Regions from separate parts of the Streptomyces sp. NPDC126499 genome, predicted to be linked through region 1. Evidence: riboswitches for the same ligand, from Rfam matches in the RefSeq annotation. Region 1 holds a riboswitch; each other region holds the start of a gene.

The links. A riboswitch is a leader RNA that binds a small molecule or an ion and turns the genes downstream of it on or off. The one in region 1 is predicted to bind cyclic di-AMP.
Region 2: it holds a riboswitch for cyclic di-AMP, as region 1 does, so the genes downstream of both, ABTZ91_RS21985 (transglycosylase family protein) here and ABTZ91_RS02885 (C40 family peptidase) in region 1, are expected to answer to the same signal.
Region 3: it holds a riboswitch for cyclic di-AMP, as region 1 does, so the genes downstream of both, ABTZ91_RS26180 (M23 family metallopeptidase) here and ABTZ91_RS02885 (C40 family peptidase) in region 1, are expected to answer to the same signal.
Region 4: it holds a riboswitch for cyclic di-AMP, as region 1 does, so the genes downstream of both, ABTZ91_RS11860 (M23 family metallopeptidase) here and ABTZ91_RS02885 (C40 family peptidase) in region 1, are expected to answer to the same signal.

The regions. Positions count from the first base shown of each region.
Region 1 covers NZ_JBEOUO010000002.1:32,254-36,731, reverse strand. Annotated here, with positions in the region: gene ABTZ91_RS02895 (ATP-dependent Clp protease proteolytic subunit) at 1-457, shown strand, start outside; gene ABTZ91_RS02890 (hypothetical protein) at 465-770, shown strand; cyclic di-AMP (ydaO/yuaA leader) riboswitch at 1,085-1,284, shown strand; gene ABTZ91_RS02885 (C40 family peptidase) at 1,288-1,764, shown strand; gene ABTZ91_RS02880 (ATP-binding protein) at 1,767-2,198, opposite strand; gene ABTZ91_RS02875 (VOC family protein) at 2,451-2,927, shown strand; gene ABTZ91_RS02870 (hypothetical protein) at 2,930-3,223, shown strand; gene ABTZ91_RS02865 (transposase) at 3,308-3,517, shown strand; gene ABTZ91_RS02860 (hypothetical protein) at 3,602-4,432, opposite strand.
Region 2 covers NZ_JBEOUO010000014.1:151,761-156,238, reverse strand. Annotated here, with positions in the region: gene ABTZ91_RS22000 (DUF501 domain-containing protein) at 1-452, opposite strand, end outside; gene ABTZ91_RS21995 (septum formation initiator family protein) at 534-1,004, opposite strand; gene eno (phosphopyruvate hydratase) at 1,106-2,392, opposite strand; gene ABTZ91_RS21985 (transglycosylase family protein) at 2,658-3,350, opposite strand; cyclic di-AMP (ydaO/yuaA leader) riboswitch at 3,354-3,559, opposite strand; gene ABTZ91_RS21980 (transglycosylase family protein) at 3,818-4,478, opposite strand, start outside.
Region 3 covers NZ_JBEOUO010000020.1:119,585-124,062, reverse strand. Annotated here, with positions in the region: gene ABTZ91_RS26185 (GntR family transcriptional regulator) at 19-702, opposite strand; gene ABTZ91_RS26180 (M23 family metallopeptidase) at 906-1,676, opposite strand; cyclic di-AMP (ydaO/yuaA leader) riboswitch at 1,689-1,854, opposite strand; gene ABTZ91_RS26175 (pitrilysin family protein) at 2,057-3,424, opposite strand; gene ABTZ91_RS26170 (pitrilysin family protein) at 3,451-4,478, opposite strand, start outside.
Region 4 covers NZ_JBEOUO010000006.1:330,534-335,011, forward strand. Annotated here, with positions in the region: gene ABTZ91_RS11855 (PP2C family protein-serine/threonine phosphatase) at 1-591, shown strand, start outside; cyclic di-AMP (ydaO/yuaA leader) riboswitch at 829-976, shown strand; gene ABTZ91_RS11860 (M23 family metallopeptidase) at 988-2,106, shown strand; gene ABTZ91_RS11865 (aldo/keto reductase) at 2,255-3,208, shown strand; gene ABTZ91_RS11870 (PrsW family intramembrane metalloprotease) at 3,258-4,478, opposite strand, start outside.

The DNA.
Region 1 (4,478 bases):
CGCCGCCCCCGAGAGCGTCATCAGCCTCTACGTGAATTCCCCCGGCGGCTCGATCAGCGCCATGACCTCGGTGTACGACACGATCCGCACGGTCTCCTGCGAGGTGGAGACCATCTGCCTCGGCCAGGCCGTGGGGCCCGCCGCGGTGCTGCTCGCCGCCGGCACGCCCGGCCGGCGGCTCACCCTGCCGGGGGCCCGGATCGTCCTCCAGCAGCCCACGCTGGACGAGCCGTTGCGGGGACAGCCCAGCGATCTCGACATCCAGGCACGGGAATTGCTGCGGCAGCGCGCCCTGGTCGCCGGACTGCTCGCGGAGCACACCGGCAAGGACCACGAGCGCGTCGACGCCGACATCGACCGGACCACCGTGCTCGACGCGGCGGGCGCGGTGGCGTACGGCCTGGTGGACCACGTCGTCGAGAGCCGCCGCGGGACCGCCGGCGCCGGGAAGGAGTGAGGCCGACGTGCTTCCGGAGCTGCCGCCGCTGCCCGCGCTGACCCGCGCCGAGGGCGAGTTCGTCGACGCGTACCTCGAAGTCGTCGACCTGCTGGGCCGGATCAATCCATCCAGGACCTCGCATACCTATGGGGCGCTCCGCGCGGCGCAGGCGCTGGTCGGCCGTGCGACGGCGCTGCGTGACGCGCTGACGCTCATGCACATGCGGGGTGAGAGCGAGGTGCACGCCGACACGCTGGCGCGGGCGCTGCGGACGCTCGACGGCGAGCGGCGTTCCGGGCGCGTCACCGTCCCCGGGGACCAGGTGAGTTGACATCGGGGCGTGTCGTGTCGAGGTCCACTCGGGGCACGCGGACCGCAGAATCCCTCCCTCGTTCGGCGTAGTCGATGTATCGACATAAAACTCAGGTGAGTTGCGCAACGGGTGTACGCATCTGGCGGAATCGGGCGTTCCACCCCTGGTGAAGGGCCCGTCGGCCAAACATCGAGGGTCCCGAATCCCGACTGTCCACCCGTATGGATCAGTCGTGAGGAGCCTCACAAATCGCCGTTTCAGCTCGGATTCGGGCCAGTGTGTGAGTCAAGATCCCTGTCGACGACAAGCCCCCGCCACCCGAGGCGGGGCGGTCCGGGCGGACGCCGAGTCCTGCCGCCGTCCCGGACGTCTGGTCGACAGGAGTGGATCGGCAGGAGTGGAGGACCCGAGCAACACGGGACGTCTCGCGCAGTGGGGGACGTTCCTCGGGGTGAAGCCGCAGCCGCGGCCGGGCATCTTCGCCTGCCCGAACCCGACAGGTCATCCTTCACAGGCGGCTGACGAAGGGTTGCGCATGACTGCGCAGATTCATGTCCCGTCCCTGCTGTCCCGGGCCGGAGCCGTCTCGGCTCTCACCCTCGCCGCCGTCGGCGGCACGCTGCTCGCCCCAGGAGCGGCACCCGAGGCCCAGGCCGCCACCTCGTACGCCGGCAAGGCGTTGAACGTCGCGGCCTCGAAGAAGGGATCGCCCTACAAGTACGGTGCGGCCGGCCCCACCCGTTTCGACTGCTCGGGCCTCACGCTCTACTCGTACAAGAAGGCGGGCAAGACGCTGCCCCGCACCGCGCAGCAGCAGTACAACAAGACCCGGCACATCTCCGCGTCGAGCCGGCAGAAGGGGGACCTCGTCTTCTTCCATTCCGGTGGAAGGGTGTACCACGTCGGCATCTACGCGGGGAACAACAAGATCTGGCACTCGCCGAAGCAGGGCTCGTGGGTGAAGCTCGACCGGATCTGGACGTCGAAGGTCCTCTACGGCCGGGTCCGCTGACGTCAGCCGGGAACCGCCGCCGGCCAGGGCAGGTCGATCCAGACGGTCTTCCCGCCCTCGGCCGTCGGCGTCACCGACAGCCGGCCGCCCGCCTCGGCGGCCAGGTAACGGATGATGACCATGCCCCGGCCGTTGTCCTGCTGGACCGCCGCCGGGAGGCGCTGGGGCCACCGCGGATGGCTGTCGGTGACCCCGATGCGCAGCAGCTCGTCCCGCTCCAGACGGACGTCGACCGTGAAGGTGGGCGACTGCCCGAAGGTGTGCTGCACGGCGTTGGTCGCCAGCTCCGAGACGACCAGCCGGACCGTGTCCGCGATGTCGGTGCCGTCGCCGAGACCCCAGGAGGAGAGGACCTCGGCGACGTACCGCCGGGCGGCAGCGACCGAGGCGGGATCGCTCGGCAGCGTGACGGTTGCTTCCTGATGGTCTGCCATGGCGACGCTGTCCCTTTCCCACCGGGCCCCGCCCGGCTCGCTCTTCGCGTCAGAGTGCCACCGATCGTGCCGCCCCGGGGGGCGATCCACCGCGATATACGGATATCTGTCGCCCGAAGCAGTGAACCGTCCGACGGGCGAGCGGATCGGCGGCGGACCGGTGGCGGACCGGGCGGGCGTGCAGGCCGGGCGGATCGGGCGCGGGGCCGACCGGCCACGCCTGTACGGACGTTGAGCGGGCACACGAACCGTATGACCGTTCCCAAGACGACCGTCCTCGTCCTCGACAGCAGCGATCCCGAACCCCTCGCCCGCTTCTACGCCACCCTGCTCGGCGCCACCGTCGAACCGGCCGACGGCGACCCCGACCTGCTCCTGCTCCAGTCCCCCACCGGTCCCGCCCTCGGCATCCGCCGCGACCCCGGCCAGGCACCGCCGAGCTGGCCGCGCCCGGAGGACTCCCAGCAGGCCCACCTGCGGATCCTCGTCGCCCCCGACGCACTCGACGAGGCCGAGCGGGAAGCGATCTCCCTGGGCGCCCGCCCGGTCGCCGCCGAACGCAACGGCGCCCGCCTCGACCGGCGCACCGACGTGCGTCGCTACACGGACCCGGCCGGCCACGCCTTCGTCCTGGCCCCCGCACAGGCACCGAACGGCGCGTTTCACCCTGATCCGGCGGGGCAGCCGCGTACAAACCCGTCCCCCTCGACCACCACGCCAGGAGGGTGATCATGAGCCACCACGAGCGCCGACGCACACTGCCCGCCGACCGGCCGCCCCGGACCACACCGTCCCAGGCCGTCGGCGAGAGCGGCGACGCCGAGGCCCGCCGGGAGGCGGAGGAGGCCGTACGGGGCAGCCTCGGCGACGCCGCGCCCGACGACCACGGCATGGACGCCAAGCGCCAGTCCCCGGGCCTCGGCCGCGAGGAACAGCGCCATCCGCACGGGCGCCGGGGCACGGCCGGAGAGGGCCGCGACCGCTCCGAGGAAGGACGGGGCCCGGGAGCGGGAAGCGACAGCTGACGACCGGACCCCGCCGGGAGCCGCCCCGTCCCTAGAGCGTGTCTCCAAATGATTTTTGGGGTCACGGTGTCGTGATACGTCGCCATGAACTGTCTGGCCGAGTGGCGTTTCGCCCGGCCGTTGCTGCCCGTGTCGTTGCGGGGACGGAAGCGGCCGGACGACCACCGGGCCCTGAAGGGGATGGTGGGGAAGTTCCGGACCGGGACGCCCTGGCGGAACCTGCCTACGCTCCGTGCGCGACGCTGCACACGCGTTTTCGCAGGTGGGCGGCGGACACTCTCGCGTCCCTCCTGATGCGGGCGTGACATTTGACGACAAAACCTCGGTGGCCTGGGTGTGCGCTGCTGTTGGCCCCCAGGCATGCTCTTCGGCGCTGGCTCAGGTGCCGGTCGCCCGAGCCGAACGGGGTCGAGCCCGCAGTGCGGGGAGGCGTGTACAGTCCTCCGCTCCGGCGAGGCTCTCGCCCAGGGTCAGGAGCGAGAGGAGCAGCACCGGCCGGCCGGCTGTGGCAGCGGCCTCCAGTTTGTGATGACCGTCGAGGAGGAAGTGGGTCAGGCCCCAGTGGACAGACGGGTCCTCTCCCAAGCCCAGGGCGGGCTGGCACACGTCCAGCGTGGAGATCGCCACCGCCGTGGGCACCGTTCCCTGCTCCATGAGGGCGACGTACTCCTCGACACGCTCCCTCTCGTTCCACGTCGGGGGCACCATGGGCACGACGAACTCATAGAGGTGCGCGTCCGCGTCGACAACGGTCTCAAAGGTTCGGTAGTACGGGGTGTGCGGGTACTCGGGGAGGCCCCAGAACTGATCGACCCCCCACATCGTGACCTGTTCGCCGCTGAAGTAGTCACCTTCCTTCCCCGGGATGATCAGCCGGGGTTCCACGCTCAGGAGCAGCGGAAGGTACTCGCCCTCCGGCAGCAACGCACCGAACGCATCGATCACACCACGGTCGTCCGGATCGTCCAGTGCACCGGTGAGCCGATCCTGCATGCTCTCCAGGGAAACCTTCTCTCTCGCGGTTTCTAGTCGGCGAAACAGGAGCGGGCACGTTCCACAGTAGAAACTGAGCTCGAAGGCAGGCTCGTCGTCGACCATGAGCAAGCGGCGCCGCGGCCCGCCGCCGAGCTCCTGCAGTTCCGCACCGAAGTGCAACCGAGCCTCGGAAGAAGGGACGCCGAGACTGCGAGGGTCGCCCGTTTTGATCATCACGGACCGACCGTACGGGACGCCGTGGACCGGCTCCACCGGATAC
Region 2 (4,478 bases), on a different contig from region 1:
CCCAGCGGGTTCACGCCGGGGCCGGCCGCGAGCGAGTGGCCGACGAGCACGTGCAGGCACTTGACCCGGTCGGGCATGCCGCCGGCGCTCGGGAAGCCCTCCAGGACCTCGATGGCGTCCCGGCGCGCGATGTAGTCCTCGTGCGCGGCGCGGTAGGCGGCGGCGAGCTCCGGGTCGGTGCCGAGCCGGGCCTGCATCTCCTTCATGACCCCGTTGGCCTCCAGGGTGCCGATGGCGGAGGCGGCGCGCGGGCAGGTCAGGTAGTACGTGGTCGGGAACGGCGTGCCGTCGGGGAGCCGGGGCGCGGTCTCGACGACGTCCGGGTTGCCGCACGGGCAGCGGTGCGCGATGGCGCGCAGGCCGCGGGGCGGCCGGCCGAGCTGCTCCTGGAACGCGGCGACGTCCGCGTCGGTGGGCTCGGTGCGTTCGGTCTGCGGAGGGGGCGTTTCCATGTCTGCCTTGCTCGTCGGTCGGTGCGGGCGTCGGTGCGGACGCCGTGACGGATCTTCTGGCGGATCGCGTGACGGCTGCCGTCAGGGGCGGTCGGCGCGGTCCACGCCGTCCCACAGGTTGTCGTACCACGGACGGTCCGTCGCGCCCTGCTCGGTGCGGGGCCGGTGCTCCGCGTCGGGGTCGTTCACGGTGAAGCCGGTCTCGCCCGGCAACACGTAGTGCAGGTGCTCGCGGGCCAGCCGCCGTACGTAGGCCGGGTCCTGGAGGCGGGCCTTCTCGTCCCGCAGCTCCTCGACCCGCTTCGCCGCCTCGGCGGCCTTGCGCTCCTGGTCGGCGATCTCGCCCTGCTGCGAGACGTACTGCCGCATCGGGTAGGCGAGCGCCACCACGAGCGAGCAGACCACCAGGGCCAGGAAGGCCGCGCGGCCGGTGAGCCGCGAGCGGCGGGCCTGGCGGCGGGTCTGGGAGCGGTAGACACGGGCGGCGGTCTGCTCGCCGAGCAGCCTGATCCGGGTCGCGGTCGAGAACCGGTCCCGGTCCTTCACGGCCATGTCGTGCGCCTCCCCGTGTCACGCGCCTGTGTTCAAACGTACGTCCCCGCACACGGTACGGGACCGGGTGCGGGGACGTAGGTAACCGGGCTTCCGCCGGATCAGCCCTTGAAGCGCGGGAAGGCGCTGCGGCCGGCGTAGACCGCCGCGTCGTCGAGGATCTCCTCGATGCGCAGGAGCTGGTTGTACTTGGCGACGCGCTCGGAGCGGGCCGGGGCGCCGGTCTTGATCTGGCCGCAGTTGGTGGCGACGGCCAGGTCGGCGATGGTGACGTCCTCGGTCTCGCCGGAGCGGTGGGACATCATGCACTTGAAGCCGTTGCGCTGGGCGAGCTCGACGGCGTCCAGGGTCTCGGTCAGCGAGCCGATCTGGTTGACCTTGACCAGGAGGGCGTTGGCGGAGCCCTCCTCGATGCCGCGGGCGAGGCGCTCGGGATTGGTGACGAACAGGTCGTCGCCGACGAGCTGCACCTTGGTGCCGAGCTTCTCGGTGATGGCCTTCCAGCCGGCCCAGTCGTCCTCGAAGAGCGGGTCCTCGATGGAGACCAGCGGGTACGCGGAGACGAGCTCCTCGTAGTACTCGGTCATCTCGGCGGCCGAGCGGGACTTGCCCTCGAACTCGTACGAGCCGTCCTTGTAGAACTCGGAGGCGGCGACGTCGAGCGCGAGCGCGATGTCCTTGCCGGGCACGTAGCCGGCCTGCTTGATGGCCTCGAGGATGAGGTCGAGGGCCTCGCGGTTGGAGCCGAGGTTCGGGGCGAAGCCGCCCTCGTCGCCGAGGCCGGTGGACAGGCCCTTGTCCTTCAGGACCTTCTTCAGGGTGTGGTAGACCTCGGTGCCCCAGCGCAGGGCCTCGGAGAAGGACTCGGCGCCGATCGGCGCGATCATGAACTCCTGGATGTCCACGTTGGAGTCGGCGTGCGAGCCGCCGTTCAGGATGTTCATCATCGGAACGGGCAGCAGGTGCGCGTTCGGGCCGCCGAGGTAGCGGAAGAGCGGCAGGTCGGAGGCCTCGGAGGCGGCGTGCGCGACGGCGAGGGAGACGCCGAGGATGGCGTTGGCGCCGAGGGAGGACTTGTCCGGGGTGGCGTCCAGGTCGAACATCGCCTGGTCGATCAGGCGCTGCTCGGTGGCGTCGTAACCGACCAGCTCGGGGCCGATCTGCTCGATGACGGCGAGAACGGCCTTCTCCACGCCCTTGCCCTGGTAACGGTTGGGGTCACCGTCGCGGAGCTCGAGGGCCTCGAACGCACCGGTGGAGGCACCGGACGGGACGGCAGCACGGCCGGTGCTGCCGTCGTCGAGGCCGACCTCGACCTCGACCGTGGGGTTGCCTCGGGAGTCCAGGATTTCCCGGGCTACGACGACGTCGATGGACGGCACGAGCATCTCCTTCTGGGATGTGACGCTGGTTGTGACGCATGCGGCAAGGTCTCGTTCGCCTTGCGACAAGAGCCTAACCGCCCGGGGGCCTCCGGCCAGCCGGGCGCCCGCCCCCTGGGACGAAAAAGGACCCGAGGGCATGCATCCCGGGACGAAAGCCCCCTACCTACTCATCGGTAGGGCGGGAAAGGGCAGACCCCGGCCCGGAGCGCACGGGGGAAGGGCGCTCCGGGCCGGGGTGGTCACCGCGGGGAGGGGGCAGTCGCCCGGACTACTTCAGGTGGAGCTGCTGGCCCGGGTAGATGAGGTCGGCGTCCTGGACGACGTCCTTGTTCAGCTCGAAGAGCTTCTCCCAGCCGCCCTCGACGCCGTGCGCCTGGGCGATCTTGCTGAGCGTGTCGCCGGTCACGACCTTGTACTCGCCGTCGCCCTTCTTGACCTTCTTGCCGGTCGGGGTGGTGACGGTCTGCTTCGACTCGCTCTTCTTGGCCGTGCTCTTCGGCGCGGTGCGCTGCTCGCTGCGGGTGGTCGGCTGCTCGGCCTTCCGCTCCGGCCGCGGCTGCGCCTGCTCGGCGGAGCCGCCGTCGTACGAGGCGCTGGACAGGCCCACGCCGCAGCTCGGCCACGCGCCCTTGCCCTGGCCCGCGAGGACCTTCTCGGCGACGGCGATCTGCTGGGACTTGGAGGCCTGGTCGGCGGTGGGGGCGTAGGCGGTGCCGCCGTACGCGGCCCAGGTGGAGGCCGAGAACTGCAGGCCGCCGTAGTAGCCGTTGCCGGTGTTGATGGACCAGTTGCCGCCGGACTCGCACTGGGCGACGGCGTCCCACTCGGAGGCGGTGGCGGCCGAGGCCGAGGACGCGCCCATCAGCGGGGCCGCGATGGCGACACCGGCGGCACCGGCGAGCGCGACGGCGCGGGTGGCCTTGGAGGAACGACGGTGTTTGCCCTTGCCGGAAAGCAGCATGGAAATCTCCCTCACCGACGCCTGCGAGGTGAGCTGTCGGGTTCGGGCCGATGGGGCCTCCCCGGTTCCGTCGGAACCCGGGAGGAATTGCCCGGCCGCGTGACGTGCACGCGGCTTCACCCCAAGCCGGTCGTCGGCCGCCCGTCTCGGGCGGCCGGGGCCGGCGACTTACCTGGGTCCCCCGCTCCTGCCTTCGGCGCTTGCGCGACGACTGTTCCCATCGACCGGCGGCAGGATTCGGCGTTCCCGGTCGGTGGGGCCCGCGGTGGCGAGCGGTCACGACCGTAGACACAGACCCGGGGGAAGTTCAAAGACCATCAAGCCGGGAAAATCGCCCCTACTTGCACCCCGTCAGGTGGCGTTTGCGCAGGTGAGCGGCGGCGCGAGCAAAGTTTGCGGACGTGACACGCCCGTTCGACAAGAGAGACCCATGTCTCACTCGCACAGAACGGACATTAGCCCCCGAACTACTCCCCGAGCACGGTCGGTTCGGGCAGCAGTTCCAGGCTCTGACCAGGGAGGATGAGATCCGGGTCGGAGCCGACCGTCTCCTTGTTGGCGTCGTAGAGGGCGTTCCAGCCGCCGAGGAGACCGTTCTCCCGCGCAATGTCCGACAGACTGTCACCCGGCTTGACGGTGTATTCGTCCGCCTTGTCCGAATGGTCGCCGGTCACACCGCCCGTCGCCCCGTCAGCCGGTGCCGCATGGCGCCCGGATTCGGAGCCCGTGTCCGTCATGCCCGGTTCTTCTGTCGCGGCGTCACCCCGGTGCTTGCCGGTGCCGGGGGCGGTCCCGCCCGGCGAGCCGGGCGCACCCGGCGCACCCGGCGTAACGGACACGTCCGGTGTTACGGGCGTACCGGGCGTTACGGGACTGCCGGGGGTCACGGGGGTGGTGGGCGCGGTCGGGGACCCGGTCGAGGGCGCCGTCGGGGAGCCCGTCGAGGGACCCGTCGACGGGGCGGCCGGGGAGGTCGGGGAGGTCGGCGCGACGGGGGTCGTGGCCGGCGCCGAGGGCGCGGCGGTCCCGGTGCCGGTGGTGGTGTCGGCCGGCAGGCCGTCGGTGCGGTTGGACTCGGGGACGGGCCCCATGGGCTTCTTGGGGGTGACACCGGGGCCCGGGTCGACG
Region 3 (4,478 bases), on a different contig from region 1:
TTGTATACGGCCTCCGTGTTAATTCCGCCGGCCCGCGATGTTGACGACATGTTGCGAAACCCTCACGCGTGACCGCTCGGGCCGTTTCAGCCGGTGCTGCGGCAGGGCGTGCTCCACGTGCAGGGCGGTCAGCGCCCGGGCCCGTTCGGCGTCCCCGCGTGCCACGGCGTCGACGATCGCCCCGTGCTCGGCCCAGGACTCCACGGGCCGGACGGCCGGCTCGACCGCGTACATCCAGGCGATCTTGTGTCGCAGCTGGGTGAGCAGCGCCGTGAGCGGCGGGCTGCCGGAGGCCTGCGCCAGGGTCTCGTGGAACCAGCCGCCCAGCGAGGCCAGGTCCTCGCCCCGGCCGCCCCTGGCGCGCTCCTGCCCCAGTCGGACCAGGCCGCGCAGCACCTTCAGGTGGGCGTCGGTGCGCCGCTGCGCGGCCCGGGCGGCGCCCAGCGGTTCGAGCAGGGACCGCATCTCCAGCAGGTCGGCCGCCTCCCGCTCGGTGGGCTCGGCGACATGGGCGCCGGCATGGCGGCGCGTGACCACGAAGCCCTCGGACTCCAGGGTGCGCAGCGCCTCGCGGACCGGGACCCGGGAGACCCCGTAGCGGCGGGCGAGCTGTTCCTCCGTGAGCCGGGCGCCCCGCTCGAACACTCCGGCGACGATGTCGTCCCGGATCGCCGTGCATACCGAGTGCGCGGGAATGCGCATGTCCGACCTCCCGTTGATCCGCGCGAAACCCCATCGAGCGGCTCTTGTTCCGGCGACTCTATTGCAGGACGCCGGAATTTCCGATGCCGCCCGGCAATTCGGGAACGAAAAAGGCCCCGGCTCGCAGGAGCCGGGGCCTTTTCTGTCGCGTCGGCCGCGTCGGGCGCACCCGTTCGCGCCGGTCGTATCGGCGGGTCCGTCGGTCAGACGTTGACGCCGCGGGCGCGGAGGTAGGAGATCGGGTTGATGTCCGAGCCGTACTCGGCGCTGGTGCGCGCCTCGAAGTGGAGGTGCGGGCCGGTGGAGTTGCCGGAGTTGCCGGAGACACCGATCTGCTCGCCGGGGGTGACCTTCTGGCCGACGTACACGTTGATCGCCGAGAGGTGGCCGTACTGGGTGTACGTGCCGTCGTGCATCCGGATGACGATGTTGTTGCCGTACGCGCCGCCCCAGCCGGCCTCGACGACGGTGCCGGAGCCGACGGAGACGACCTTGCTGCCGTAGGAGGCGTGGAAGTCGATGCCGGAGTGGCTGCCGGAGGACCAGAGCGAGCCGCCGGTCTTGTAGCCGGTGGACACGTACGTGCCGGCGACGGGGAGCTGGAAGGAGTTCAGGCGCTTGCGCTCGGCCTCGCGGGCGGCGCGCTCCTTGGCCGCGCGGGCCTCCTTGGCGCGGGCCTCGGCCTTGCGCTTCGCCTCGGCGGCGGCCTTGGCCCGGGCGGCGGCCTCGTAGGCCTCCTCCTCCTGGGCGGCGGCCTGGGCGTCGACCCGCTCGGCGAGGGACTCCTCGGTGATCACCTGGGTGAGACCGGTGTCCTCGGGAGAGGGTTCCTCCGTGTCGGCGGCGAACGCCGGGGAGGCGAGGGTGCCGATGACGCCGGTGGTGGCGAGCGTCGCCACGCCGGCGATGCCGGCGCCGCGGCGCGCCAGTCGGCTCGGACCACGATGCTTCCCGGTGGCACGGGTGAACGCCATGTAGTGGCTGATCCTTTCCTTCCCTCTCGCCTACCGGGTTAGCTGACGGGTTCGGAGCAGGAAGGTCTCCTACGGGCCCCTCCGCGCGGAGCGAAGGCGTCCGATTCACCCCAGGGACTGCGTGCGGGTCCCCGGCTCCCCAGGCTCGCGCCTTGCGGGGACTCGGCGATGACTGTCCGTTGCCGCGGATGCGGCGTGGTGCGACGGCCGGACAGCCGGGTCGACGCTAGGCGGATCTTCATCCGATCGGCAAACAGACGCGGTCATTTGTAAGACATGCCACAGGGCATTCAGACATGATCAACGACAATACGGACATACGAGAGGACCCCGGCGAAGCAGGTCGCCGGGGTCCTCCGCCGTGCGTGACGGCGGCTCAATCAGCCGGTGACGACGCTCACTTCGCCGATGCCGAGCGCCCGCACCGGCTCCGCGATCTTCGACGCGTCACCGACGAGCACGGTCACGAGCCGGTCCACCGGGAAGGCGTTGACCACGGCCGCGGTCGCCTCCACCGTGCCCGTCTCGGCCAGTCGCGCGTACAACTGCGCCTGGTAGTCGTCCGGGAGGTGCTGCTCGACCTGGTCGGCGAGGGTGCCCGCCACGGAGGCGGCCGTCTCGTACTTGAGCGGGGCGACCCCCACCAGGTTCTGCACGGCGACGTCCCGCTCGGCGTCGGTCAGTCCCTCGGCGGCGAGGGTGCGCAGCACCTTCCACAGGTCGTCAAGGGCCGGACCGGTGTTGGGGGTGTCGACGGAGCCGCTGATGGCGAGCATGGAGGCGCCGTTGCCCTTGCCGTCGGAGCGCAGCACCTGGCCGAAGGCCCGCACGCCGTACGTGTATCCCTTCTCCTCGCGCAGCACGCGGTCCAGCCGGGAGGTGAGGGTGCCGCCGAGGCAGTACGTGCCGAGCACCTGGGCCGGCCAGACGCGGTCGTGGCGGTCGGCGCCGACGCGGCCGATGAGCAGCTGCGTCTGGACGGCGCCGGGGCGGTCCACGATGACGACCCGGCCGGTGTCGTCGGCCGTGATCGGCGGCATGGGGCGGGGCGCGGCCGGCGCGCCCGTCCAGGCGCCGAGGGTGTCGTCGAGGACCTTGTCCAGGTCGACGCCGGTGAGGTCGCCGACGACCACGGCGGTGGCCGCGGTCGGCCGCACGTGCGCGTCGAAGAAGGCGCGGACGGCGGCGGCGTCGATCGCGCCGACGGTCTCCTCGGTGCCCTGGCGCGGCCGGGACATCCGGGACGAGGCCGGGAACAGCTCCTTGGAGAGCTGCTTGGCGGCGCGGCGGGCGGGGTTGGCCGTCTCGTGGGGGATCTCGTCGAGCCGGTTGCGCACCAGGCGCTCGATCTCGCTCTCGGCGAAGGCCGGGGCGATCAGGGCCTCGGAGAGCAGGCCGAGCGCCTTGGGCAGCCGGGAGACCGGGACCTCCAGGGAGACCCGTACACCGGGGTGGTCCGCGTGCGCGTCGAGGGTGGCGCCGCAGCGCTCGAGCTCGGCGGCGAACTCCTCGGCGCTGTGCTGGTCGGTGCCCTCGGACAGGGCCCGCGCCATGATGGTGGCGACGCCGTCGAGGCCCTCGGGCTCGGCGTCGAGCGGGGCGTCGAGGACGATCTCGACGGCCACCACCTGCTGTCCGGGGCGGTGGCAGCGCAGCACGGTCAGGCCGTTGTCGAGCGCGCCGCGCTCCGGGGCGGGGAACGCCCAGGGCTTGGCCTCGCCCGGCCGGGGCTGCGGGTGGAAGGTCATGCTCGTCAAAGACGCGGCAGCGTCGGTCACTGGTCCGCTCCCTCTTCCTCGTCGCTGTCGCTCTGTTCGCCGGTCACCGGCTCGTAGACCAGGACGGCTCGGTTGTCCGGGCGCAGCCGGGCCGCGGCGACCTCGCGCACCTCGTCGGCGGTGACGTCGAGGACCCGGTTCACGGCGGTCAGGGCGAGCTGCGGGTCGCCGAACAGCACCGCGTACCGGCACAGTTCGTCGGCGCGGCCCGCGACCGTGCCGAGCCGGTCCAGCCACTCGCGCTCCAGCTGGGCCTGGGCGCGCTCCATCTCCTCGGGCGTCGGTCCGTCGGCGGCGAAGCGGGCGAGCTCCTCGTCGACGGCGGCCTCGATCCGCGGCACCTCGACGCCACCGGAGGTCTTGACGTCCAGCCAGCCCAGCGAGGGCGCTCCGGCCAGGCGCAGCAGGCCGAAGCCGGCGGCGACGGCCGTGCGGTCGCGGCGGACCAGGCGGTTGTGGAGGCGGGAGGACTCACCGCCGCCGAGGATGGTCAGGGCGAGGTCGGCCGCGTCGCACGCGCGGGTGCCGTCGTGCGGGAGCCGGTAGGCGGCCATCAGCGCGCGGGCCGGGACCTCCTCCTCGACGACCTCGCGCAGCTGCCCGCCGATGACGTCGGGCAGCGAGCCGTCGCGCGGCTCGGGCTTGCCGTCGTGGGCCGGGATGGAGCCGAAGTACTTCTCGACCCAGGCGAGGGTCTGCTGCGGATCGATGTCGCCGACGACCGACAGCACCGCGTTGTTCGGCGCGTAGTAGGTACGGAAGAAGTTCCGGGCGTCTTCCAGGGTGGCGGCGTCCAGGTCGGCCATCGAGCCGATCGGCGTGTGGTGGTACGGGTGGCCCTCGGGGTACGCGAGGGCGGTCAGCCGCTCGAAGGCGGTGCCGTACGGCACGTTGTCGTAGCGCTGGCGGCGCTCGTTCTTGACGACGTCCCGCTGGTTCTCCATGGACTCGTCGTCCAGGGCCGCGAGCAGCGAGCCCATGCGGTCGGCCTCCAGCCAGAGCGCCAGCTCCAGCTGGTGCGCGG
Region 4 (4,478 bases), on a different contig from region 1:
GTGATCGGCGCCTTCCGTGAGGCGGCCGAGCAGGAGGCGACGCTCGAGGGCGTGGCGGCGCGCCTGGAGCGGGCGCTGGCCCGGGAGGGCACCCGGCGCGACGGCCTTGACGCGTTCGAGGGGTTCACGACGGCGGTGCTCGCGGAGATCCCGGGCGGCGACCGGGTGGTGCGGGTGGTCAACCGCGGGCACCCCGAGCCGTTGCTGCTGCTTCAGGACGGGGGTGTGGAGGTGCTGCGGCCGAGCGAGGCCGCGCTGCCGCTGGGCATGGGCGACCTGGCGGTGTGGCCGGACCGGGCCGACGAGACGCCGTATCCGCCGGGAGCGACGCTGCTCTTCTACACGGACGGCCTCTCGGAGGCGCGGGACGTGGCCGGGGTGTTCTACGACCCCCGGGAGCGCCTCGCCGGGCGGATCTTCCCGGGGCCGGAGGAACTGCTCGACGCGCTGGTGGCGGATGTGCGGCGGCACACGGGCGGGGGCACGACGGACGACATGGCGCTGCTCGCGGTGAGCCGCCCGGCGGCGGGGCAGCCGGAGCGGCGGCGGACGATGCCGGTGGTGCCACCGGAAGGCGGACCGACGCCGTGACGGATACGGGGACGGGCTCGCGTGACGGGGCGTAGTGAGGAGGTGTCGCTCCGATAACAATTGACGTAACGTCAGATCTGCCGTTTGGTCCTGACCGCCTTCTGAAGGGTGGTCAAGTCGGGCATATCCCTACTAATTCAGCTAATGATCAAGGGGAACGGCTTGGAATCGGGAGGCCGCGTCTATTAACGTTCGATAACGCAGCGCGGTCGTCCCAGCCGTCGCAAGAGACGGCACCGTGCGCACGCGCCGAATCCCGCAAGGGAACCGGGGAACCACCACTTGGGGTGAATCGGGCACCACCGCACCCGTGCGGCACCGCCCGTAGGAGACCTTCCTGCTCCGAACCCGTCAGCTAACCCGGTAGGCGAGAAGGAAGGAAAGGAGAGCGCCTCCGTGGCCTCCAACACCCCTGCTCCGCATACCCCCTTCGATTACTTCGACACCTCGGGGGCGCCGGGCGCCGCAGGCGCGGACGCGGAGGAGTGGAATCCCACCGAGGACTCCCTGAAGGACCGCGGCCGCGCCGGCGGGCGTCACCGCGTCGTCAAGCAGCGCTCCAACTTCGCCCGTTCCTCCACCGTGCTGGGCGTCGGCGTCATCGCCGCGGTCGGCGCCGGCGGTCTGGCCACCGCCCAGCAGAAGCCCCCCGTCTCCATAGCGCTGCCGGACGTCGACCTGCCCGACGCCTCCGAACTGCCGGGCGTCGGCGCGCTGATCGGCGCGGACGACAAGGGCTCGGAGGGATCCGACGGATCCGAGGGCGCCGGCGGCGCCGCGGATTCCGGCCTGACCGCGGCCGGGAACGACACCCAGCCGCTCACCGCGCTCACCTTCGCCACCGACGGCACGGGTTCCGGCGCCGAGGCATCCGGGACCCGGACCGACGCCGGCGAGGCGCTGCGCGCCCGCATCCTCCAGCAGGCCGAGCAGCAGCAGGCCGCCGCGGACGCCGCCGAGAAGGCGGCCGCGGAGGAGGCCGCGGCCGAGAAGGCGGCGGCCGAGGCCGAGGCCAAGGCGAAGGCGGCGGAGCAGGCGGCCGCCGAGGCGAAGAAGAAGGCCGAGGAGGAGGCGGCGGCCAAGGCCGAGGCCGAGCGCCTGGCCAGGCTCGCCGCGAGCTACGCGCTGCCCACCTCCTCGTACACGCTCACCTCGACCTACGGCGAGTCCGGCTCCATGTGGTCCTCCGGCTACCACACCGGCCTGGACTTCGCCGCCCCCACCGGCACCCCGGTCAAGGCCGTCCACGGCGGCACGGTCAAGTCGGCGGGCTGGTCCGGCTCCTACGGCTACCGGATCGTCCTGGAGCTCGCCGACGGTACGGAGATCTGGTACGCGCACCTGTCGTCGATGACGGTGAGCGCGGGCCAGTCGGTCGGCACCGGCGAGACCATCGGCCGCGTCGGCGCCACCGGCAACGTCACCGGCCCCCACCTCCACCTGGAGGTCCACACCCCGTCCGGCAGCGGCGTCGACCCGGCGGCCTGGCTCCGCTCCAAGGGCCTGTCCGTCTAGTTCTTCGACCAGGACGTCCCGCGGCCCACGCACCGTCGGCCGCGGGCGGCCCCGGTCGCGGACGGCCCGGGCGGCCGGTGCAGGCGGGTCGGCCGACAGAGGCCGGGCGGCCGGAATAGTCGGGTCCGGGCAGGAGGTTGATCAACCCATGACTTCTCTTCGCCAGCTGGGCACCTCCGACCTGCACGTCTTCCCGCTCGCCCTCGGCGGCAACGTCTTCGGCTGGAGCGCCGACGAGGCCCAGTCCTTCGCCGTCCTCGACGCCTACACCGCCGCCGGCGGCAACTTCGTCGACACCGCCGACGTCTACTCCGCCTGGGCCGAGGGCAACGAGGGCGGCGAGTCGGAGACCGTCATCGGCCGCTGGATGGCCTCCCGCGGCAACCGCTCCGACGTCCTCGTCGCCACCAAGGTCGGCTCCCACCCCCGCTTCAAGGGGCTGAGCGCCACGACCATCAAGGGCGCCGCCGAGGAGTCGCTGCGCCGCCTCGGCACCGACTACATCGACCTCTACTACACGCACTTCGACGACGAGTCCGTGCCCGTCGAGGAGATCGTCACCGCCCTCGACCAGCTGGTGAAGGACGGCAAGGTCCGCGCCGTCGCCGCCTCCAACATCTCCCCCGAGCGGCTGCGCGCGTCCCTCGACTTCGCCGAGGCCGAGGGCCTCGCCCGCTATGTGGCCCTCCAGCCGCACTACAACCTGGTCTCCCGCGACACCTACGAGGGCCCGCTGCTCGACACCGCCGAGCGGGCCGGCCTCGCCGCCGTGCCGTACTTCGGTCTCGCGGCCGGCTTCCTCACCGGCAAGTACCGGCCCGGGGCCGACGTCTCCAGCGTCCGCGCCGCCGGCGCCGCCAAGCACCTGGAGACCGAGCGGGGCCGGAAGGTGCTCGCGGCCCTGGACGCCGTCGCCGAGGCCCATGACGCCGAGGTCGCCAGCGTCGCCCTGGCCTGGCTCGCCTCCCGGCCCACCGTCGTGGCCCCCCTCGCCTCGGCCCGCACCGTCGAGCAGCTCCCGGCGCTCGTCGCCTCCACCGGCCTGCGGCTGACGGACGCCGAGCTCGCCACGCTGACCGAGGCGTCGGAGGCGTCGTCGTAGGCGACGGAGTCCTCGGAGGTGCCGGGGCCGTCGGAGGCCCTGAGCCTCGTCAGCTCCGGTACGGGTTGTAGCCGCCGTAGTCCAGGTACTGCGGCGGCACCCACACCCGGCCGGTCACCCGGGCCGCGTGGGTCAGCGCAGGCGAGGCCACCTGGCGGCGCTGCCACAGGTGGTGCAGCAGCTCCTGCTCGCGGGCCGTGAAGTCCGGCGCCGCCTGCCCGCGCCGGGCCCGGTGACGCAGGAACGCCAGGGTCGTCGCGAACGCCTCGTACTCGCCGACGGCCTGCGCGCCCGGCTTGCCGAAGGTGCGGGCGGCGTAACCGCGGGCGAGGGCGCGGGCCCGCATCGAGGAGAGCGCCAGCGGCTCGTCATGGGCGAGCCAGCCGGCCGACGCGTACGCCGGGAGCTCGCCGGATATCGTGCGCAGCTCCTTCTGCCGGCTCCATATCGCGAGCCAGGTGAGCAGCGCGAACACCGGCACCATGAACATCGCGTACACCAGGAGGAAGGCGAGCGGGTGGAAGGTCGCCGAGCCGTTCCACAGCGCGTGCATGCCCATGGCGAGCAGCAGCCCGCCCAGCGGCAGCAGCACCAGGCGGGTGCGGCGGGCCCTCGCGGTGACCGGGAGGAGGGCGGCGAAGCCGAAGCCGAGGCCGGTGAGCGAGGTGAACAGCGGGTGCGCGAACGGGGACATGATGATCCGGACGAAGAACGTGCCCACGGTCACCGAGCCGAGGCCGGCGGCGCCGAACTCCTGGTCCTCGCCGAAGGCGTTGCCCAGATAGAGGATGTTCTCGGTGAAGGCGAAGCCGGTGGCGGTGAACCCCGCGTAGACGAGTCCGTCGACCGGGCCCGTGAAGTCCCGGCGGCGGAAGAGGAAGAGCAGCAGGACGGCGGCGCCCTTGGCGGTCTCCTCCACGACGGGGGCGACGGCGGTCGCGCCGAGGGTGTCGGCCGAGCCGGGGTCGGCGGTGGCGCTGCTGATCCACTCCACGGCGAAGGAGTTGGCGAGGATCGCGACCAGGGTGGAGGCGAACGCGCCCCAGGCCAGCGCGAACAGCAGGTTCTTCCACGGGGCCGGCTCGACCCGGTCGAGCCAGCGGAACGCGGCCATGAGCAGCGGCACCGGCAGCACCGCGAGACCGAGACCCACGAGGAATCCCTCGGTGCCGGTCTGCTCCCGTACCAGCGCGAGGATCGCCAGCGCGCACAGCGCGAGCACGGTGACCAGCGCGACGGCCCGGACCAGCCGGCTGCGCCAGAACGCCTT